Linked DNA regions of Tsuneonella mangrovi. The protein of the gene in region 1 interacts with the protein of each later gene in a pairwise test. Links are inferred from orthologs where the notes say so. Each region holds a gene or a part of one and is shown on either strand. Other genes may lie near its edges.

Region 1 (2,737 bases):
CCAGCGCGTCGTGACCGAGCTGCGTACCTCGGGCCGCAAGAAGAAGGACGACCTGCGTCCGCGCCTGACCTTGCTCGGCGAAGGTCAGACCGACGATGGCGAAACCGAAGCCCAGCGTTACATGCTGGCTCCGGGCACCACGCTGTCGGTCGAGGATGGCCAGCACGTCGAAGCCGGTGACATCCTTGCGCGTGCTTCGCGCGAGGCGGCCAAGACGCGCGACATCACCGGCGGTCTTCCGCGGGTGGCCGAGCTGTTCGAAGCGCGTATGCCGAAGGACAATGCGGTCATCGCCAAGATCAGCGGCAAGGTCGAATTCGTCCGCGAGTACAAGGCCAAGCGCAAGATCGCGATCGTGCCCGAGGAAGGTGAAAGCGTCGAGTACCTGATCCCCAAGACCAAGGTGATCGACGTGCAGGAAGGCGACTTCGTGAAGAAGGGCGACACGCTCATCTCGGGCTCGCCGAACCCCCACGACATCCTCGAGGTCATGGGCGTCGAGGCACTGGCCGAGTATCTCGTGAACGAGATCCAGGAAGTCTACCGGTTGCAGGGCGTGAAGATCAACGACAAGCACATCGAGGTGATCGTTCGCCAGATGCTGCAAAAGGTCGAGATTACCGACGGTGGCGACACCACGCTGCTGCCGGGCGAACAGGTCGACCTCGAGGAAATGAACGAGATCAACGCCAAGCTCGGCAAGGGCAAGCAGCCCGCCACCGGCACGCCGATCCTGCTCGGGATCACCAAGGCGAGCCTGCAGACGCGTTCGTTCATCTCGGCCGCGTCGTTCCAGGAGACCACCCGCGTGCTCACGCAGGCGGCGGTCGAAGGCAAGCGCGATTCGCTGATCGGCCTCAAGGAGAACGTGATCGTCGGCCGCTTGATCCCGGCCGGTACGGGTGCGGGCATGAACCGCATGCGGGTCACCGCTTCCAGTCGCGATGCCGCACTGCGGGCGCAGTGGAAGAAGGCGCAGGAAGCGATTATCGCCGCCAACACCGCCGAGGAAGAGCACGCTGCGGAACTGCAGCGCGATCCGATGGACGACTTGGGCGATGCGCCTTTAGCGGCGGTCGAGGGCGAGACCCACGGCACCGACGCCGATGCGGGCGATTACCTTGAGCAGACCGAGGACAAGGCCGAAGACTGAGTTCTTCGCAGGCCTGACCAACAAAGACCCCGCCGGGAGCAGAGCGCTTCCGGCGGGGTCTTTGTTGCGATATCGACCAAGCGGTTATGTGCGCTTGGTCGCTTCGGCCAGGTCTGCCGGGGTATTGATGTTGGCAGGTTCGCCGACGAGCTCGATCGCTCTTGCGCCGAGTGCATCGGCGAGCGCCCTCATTGCGTGGCTGCCGCTTCCTGTCAGGATCGTGTCGAGCGTTGGTGCCGCATTGGCGGGCCACAGTCCCACCACCGGCTGGGCGCTCAGCACTGCAGGGGCGGGCGAAAGAAGTCGAGGCAAGTCGTCGGGCAGGTCGAGGCTGTCGACACCGACGCTCAAGACCGTCTCATAGCCTTCGCTTGCGGCGAGGTGCAGCGCGGCGGCCAATCCGCCCAGCGGCCCCATGCCAGTGCGCGGCCAGTCGGGTACGGTGGGTGCTGGGGCGTCCTCGCGCCCCGCTACGACAACGCGATCGCACCAGCGCGAAAGTCGCTCGACCGCCAGGTCAAGCAATGTCCGTCCGTCGATTTCGGCGAGCGCCTTGTCGCTGCCGAAGCGGGTCGACTGCCCGCCAGCGAGGACCACGCCGAGGATCATGTGTTGGCTCCCCGGCAATATGTCCTGCTGGCGGTCAGTCGCGCATTCATCAGCCCAGGCGGTGCAGCGCGCAGAGCTTGTTGCCGTCGGGGTCGCGCAGGTAAGCGAGATACATTCCCGAGCCCGGGCGTTCGCCCGGCGGGTCTTCGATCGCGGTGCCGCCATTGGCGACGCCTGCTGCGTGCCATGCATCGCCCTGTTCGGGGGTCATTGCAAAGCCGATAGTGCAGCCGTTGCCGTATGTTGCAGGCTCGCCGTCGATCGGCTTGGTGACGAGAAACACACCGCCGTTATGTAGGTAGACCAGCCGCCCCTTGGGATCGACCATGCCTTCGCGTCCGCCCATCGCGGTGAACACGGCATCATAGAACTTCTTGGATCGGTCGAGGTCGTTCGACCCGACCATCATGTGACTGTACATTAACGATATTCCTCTCTTTTCAGTACACGACCACGGAACGGATGGATTCGCCTGCGTGCATCAGGTCGAACCCCTTGTTGATCTCTTCAAGTGTCAGGACATGGGTGATCATCGGGTCGATCTGGATCTTGCCTGACATATACCAGTCGACGATCTTGGGCACATCGGTGCGCCCCTTGGCGCCGCCGAACGCGGTGCCGCGCCAGTTGCGCCCGGTGACCAGCTGGAACGGACGGGTGGAAATCTCCTTGCCCGCTTCGGCCACGCCGATGATCACGCTGGTGCCCCAGCCCTTGTGGCAGCATTCGAGCGCCTGGCGCATCACGTCGGTGTTGCCGGTGCAATCGAAGCTGTAATCGGCACCGCCATCGAGCATTTCGACAAGGCTTGCGACGACGTCTTTTGTCTCCATTGGGTTGACGAAGTCGGTCATCCCGAACTTCTCGCCCCAGTCCTTCTTCGAATTGTTGATGTCGACCCCGACGATCCGGTCGGCCCCAGCCATTTTCGCGCCCTGGATCACGTTGAGGCCGATCCCGCCGAGCCCGAACACC
Region 2 (3,419 bases), 1.2 Mb from region 1 along the record:
TCGTCGCTGCGCTTGAAGACGGCTTGATGGCCGAGATCGAAGCGGCAGCGATCGAGCGCGGGATGGACGTGCTGGTAGAGGTCCACGACGAAGCCGAGATGGAGCGCGCAAGTCGCCTCAAGTCACGCCTGATCGGGGTCAACAACCGCAACCTCAAGACCTTCAAGACCGACCTTGCGACGACCGAGCAGCTCGCCTCGCTTGCACCGGATGGCGCGTTGCTGGTCGGCGAAAGCGGGATCAACACGCATGCCGACCTTGTGCGGCTCTCCCAGGTCGGAGTGCGCGCGTTCCTGGTGGGCGAGAGCCTGATGCGCCAGCCCGACGTCGAGGCAGCGACCCGCGCAATGCTGTTCGGCTAGGTTCGCCCTGTCCTACCGGCCATCGTTCTGGCAGGATGAGCGAATGAAACTGCACGATCTTGGTAGCTCGCGGCTCATCAATCGATGCCTGATCGATGCAGCGGGATTTCTCTATATGGACAGTGTTCCATGTGTTCCATCGAGTGGAATGAGCGCAGCGCGATGAGCAAGATACTGACCCACCTCGACGAGAGCGGTAACGCACGGATGGTCGATGTCGGCGGCAAGGCCGAGACTGCGCGCAAGGCGGTCGCTTCGGGCAGGATTGCGATTTCCCCCGATGCGCTCGCTGCAATCCGGGCGGGAGACGCGCCCAAGGGCGACGTGCTCGCCGCTGCCCGTATCGCCGGGATCATGGCTGCGAAGAAGACCGCCGAGCTGATCCCGCTGTGCCACCCGCTCGCGCTGGACACCGTGACGATTGACTTCGACTTCGAAGCTGACGGAATCCGGGCAACTGCCACCGCCGCGCTTACCGGCAGGACCGGGGTGGAAATGGAAGCAATGACAGCAACTTCCATCGCATTGCTGACAATCTACGACATGGCTAAGGCGCTCGACAAGGCGATGGTGATCGGCGAAGTCCGCCTGATCGCCAAGGATGGCGGCAAGTCGGGTGCCTGGCGCGCCGACGCATGACTGCGCCGATCCCGCTCGAACATGCGCAGGCGCGACTGCTCGACGGAGTGAAGCCGCTCGGGGTTGAGACGCTTCCCGCGCGCGATGCAGTCGGGCGGTTTCTCGCCGGGCCGATGGTCGCGGCGCGCACCCAGCCCTCTGCCGACCTGTCGGCGATGGACGGATACGCGACCCGCGCGGACGATCCCGTAGGACCGTGGACAGTGATCGGGGAAAGTGCCGCGGGCCATCCTTTCGCGGGCGAACTCGCAAAAGGCGAAGCGATCCGCATTTCCACCGGCGCGCATATGCCGCCCGGTGAGACTTGCGTGCTGCTGCAAGAAAACGTTGCGCGTGATGGCGATCAAGTGACACTCGCCAACGAAGATGGCCCGACTACGCGCCATATCCGCCGCAAGGGTTTCGATTTTGCCGAAGGTGACATGCTCCTGCCGGAGGGAACGCGGGTCGGCGCGGCTCAACTCGCGCTTGCGCTGACAGGCGGCTGCGCGGAGATGGCGGTAGGAAAGCGTCCGGCGGTGGCGGTGATCGATTCCGGTGACGAACTCGTTGCACAGCCAGATCCGGCCAAGCCACACGCCCTTCCCGCCAGCAATGCGGCGATGATATCCGCGATGTGCCACGGGCTCGTTTCCAAAGCACAAGTGCTCGGCCCCGTACCCGACCAGCCCGAGGCGTTGATGGCGGCATTCGAAGCGGCGCGCGATGCTGATGTCGTTGTCACCACTGGTGGAGCATCAGTCGGCGATCATGACCTCATACGCCCGGTGCTTGAGCAATGGGGCGCGACCCTCGATTTTTGGCGAGTGGCGATCAAACCCGGCAAGCCGCTGCTTGTCGCGCGCAAGGGGGCGCAGGTTGTGCTTGGGTTGCCGGGCAATCCGGTTTCCGCATTCGTCACCGCGCACCTGTTCTTGCTGCCGTTGCTGCGGAAGCTTGGCGGCGCGGCGAGCGCCCTGCCCCGGCTCCATCCTGCATACCTGACCCAACCGATGCCTGCTGGCGGCGCAAGACGCGAATTCGTGCGCGGGCGATGGACCGAAGGCGGCGTTGCGCCGATCTCCGAGCGCGACAGCAGCGCCTTGCGTTCGCTCGCCGTGGCGGACGTGCTGATCGATCGGCCCCGCGATGCGCCTCCCGCCGAACCGGGGGATGCCGTCCGGGTTATCCCGCTCGAAGATGGCGGAAATGCTTGACGGACGAATCAAGGTTGCCTAATTGTTCCATATTCGTTCCGCGATTTGGAACATTGAGGGAGGAGCGCAATGCTCACCGCCAAGCAACACGAATTGCTCCAGTTCATCCAGCGTCGGCTTGAGGAAAGCGGCATCTCGCCTTCATTCGAGGAAATGAAGGAAGCGCTTGACCTGAAGAGCAAGTCGGGCGTGCACCGGCTGATTTCGGCGCTCGAGGAACGCGGTTTCATCCGCCGTTTGCCCAACCGGGCCCGTGCGCTCGAAGTGATAAAGCAGCCCGAAGATGCGGTGTCGGCTCCCCGTGCGGCGAAGAACGACAACGTGGTGCAGATGCGCAGTGCTCCGCCCCGACCCGAACCCGCGAACGATGTGATCGAGATCCCACTGCACGGACGGATCGCCGCCGGTGCCCCGATCGAAGCGCTTGAGGGTCAGAGCACCCTGCCCGTTCCCGCCGCGCTGCTTGGTCCGGGCGACCACTACGCGCTCGAGGTCTCGGGCGACTCGATGATCGAGGCAGGGATTTTCGACGGCGATTTTGCGCTGGTAAAGCGTACCGATACTGCCCGCGACGGCGAGATCGTGGTTGCGCTCGTGCGCAACGAGGAAGCGACGCTCAAGTACTTGCGGCGCGAGAACGGCATGGTCCGGCTCGATCCTGCAAACGGGGCCTACGAGCCGCAGATCTACCGGCCCGACGAAGTAGTCGTGCAAGGCCGCCTGTCAGGGTTGCTGCGCCGCTACCACTGAGAGGGCTGCCTAGCGGCCCCGATCGCGCCACCAGCCGTGGTTGCCCTGGTCCTGCGCGACGGTATGGACCTGCTCGTCCGCCAGCGTGATCGCTAGTCCACCGGTGCGCGCGAGCAACCGCCCGTCCGCCTTGAGCCAAAGCGGGCGGCAGCTTCGGGGCAGCCAGCGACTTGCGACGACGATGTCTGCCCGCGCACACGCTGCCGCCAGCGCGCGCTCCTCGATCATCGAACGACCGCGAGCCATCAACAGGTGCCATGACCGCCCCGCGCGTTCGATCGTCAGGACGCAGAAGTCGGGATTGCACCGTGCACCGGGCCATTGCGCGAGCGGAAGCGGGTCGCCGTCCATCCCGGCGAGTTCGAGCAGGTTGTCGCGTGTGAACTCGCTTCGGGTATCGCGCAGGACCAGCAAGCGCTCGTCCTCCCCGGTGATGCCCACGTGCTGGCCGCCGCCCGAAACGAGGATGTCG

What was found.
Region 2: the proteins of mobA (region 1) and CJO11_RS01265 interact in binary tests that used the Escherichia coli proteins (3 or more experiments, as listed by UniProt). The link is inferred for Tsuneonella mangrovi from one-to-one orthologs.

What each region holds. Positions count from the first base shown.
Region 1 is NZ_CP022889.1:1,467,261-1,469,997, reverse strand. It holds mobA (molybdenum cofactor guanylyltransferase), read right to left. Parts: upstream 1,763-2,737; coding sequence 1,238-1,762; downstream 1-1,237. Other genes in the region: CJO11_RS07160 (S-(hydroxymethyl)glutathione dehydrogenase/class III alcohol dehydrogenase), read right to left, coding at 2,203-2,737; CJO11_RS07165 (VOC family protein), read right to left, coding at 1,812-2,183; rpoC (DNA-directed RNA polymerase subunit beta'), read left to right, coding at 1-1,153. UniProt on the Escherichia coli protein: Transfers a GMP moiety from GTP to Mo-molybdopterin (Mo-MPT) cofactor (Moco or molybdenum cofactor) to form Mo-molybdopterin guanine dinucleotide (Mo-MGD) cofactor.
Region 2 is NZ_CP022889.1:256,135-259,553, forward strand. The notes cover bases 195-3,097. They hold CJO11_RS01265 (molybdopterin molybdotransferase MoeA), read left to right. Parts: upstream 195-997; coding sequence 998-2,197; downstream 2,198-3,097. Other genes in these bases: trpC (indole-3-glycerol phosphate synthase TrpC), read left to right, coding at 195-362; moaC (cyclic pyranopterin monophosphate synthase MoaC), read left to right, coding at 525-1,001; lexA (transcriptional repressor LexA), read left to right, coding at 2,267-2,947; CJO11_RS01275 (ComEC/Rec2 family competence protein), read right to left, coding at 2,957-3,097. Also shown: more of trpC, read left to right, coding at 1-194; more of CJO11_RS01275, read right to left, coding at 3,098-3,419. UniProt on the Escherichia coli protein: Catalyzes the insertion of molybdate into adenylated molybdopterin with the concomitant release of AMP.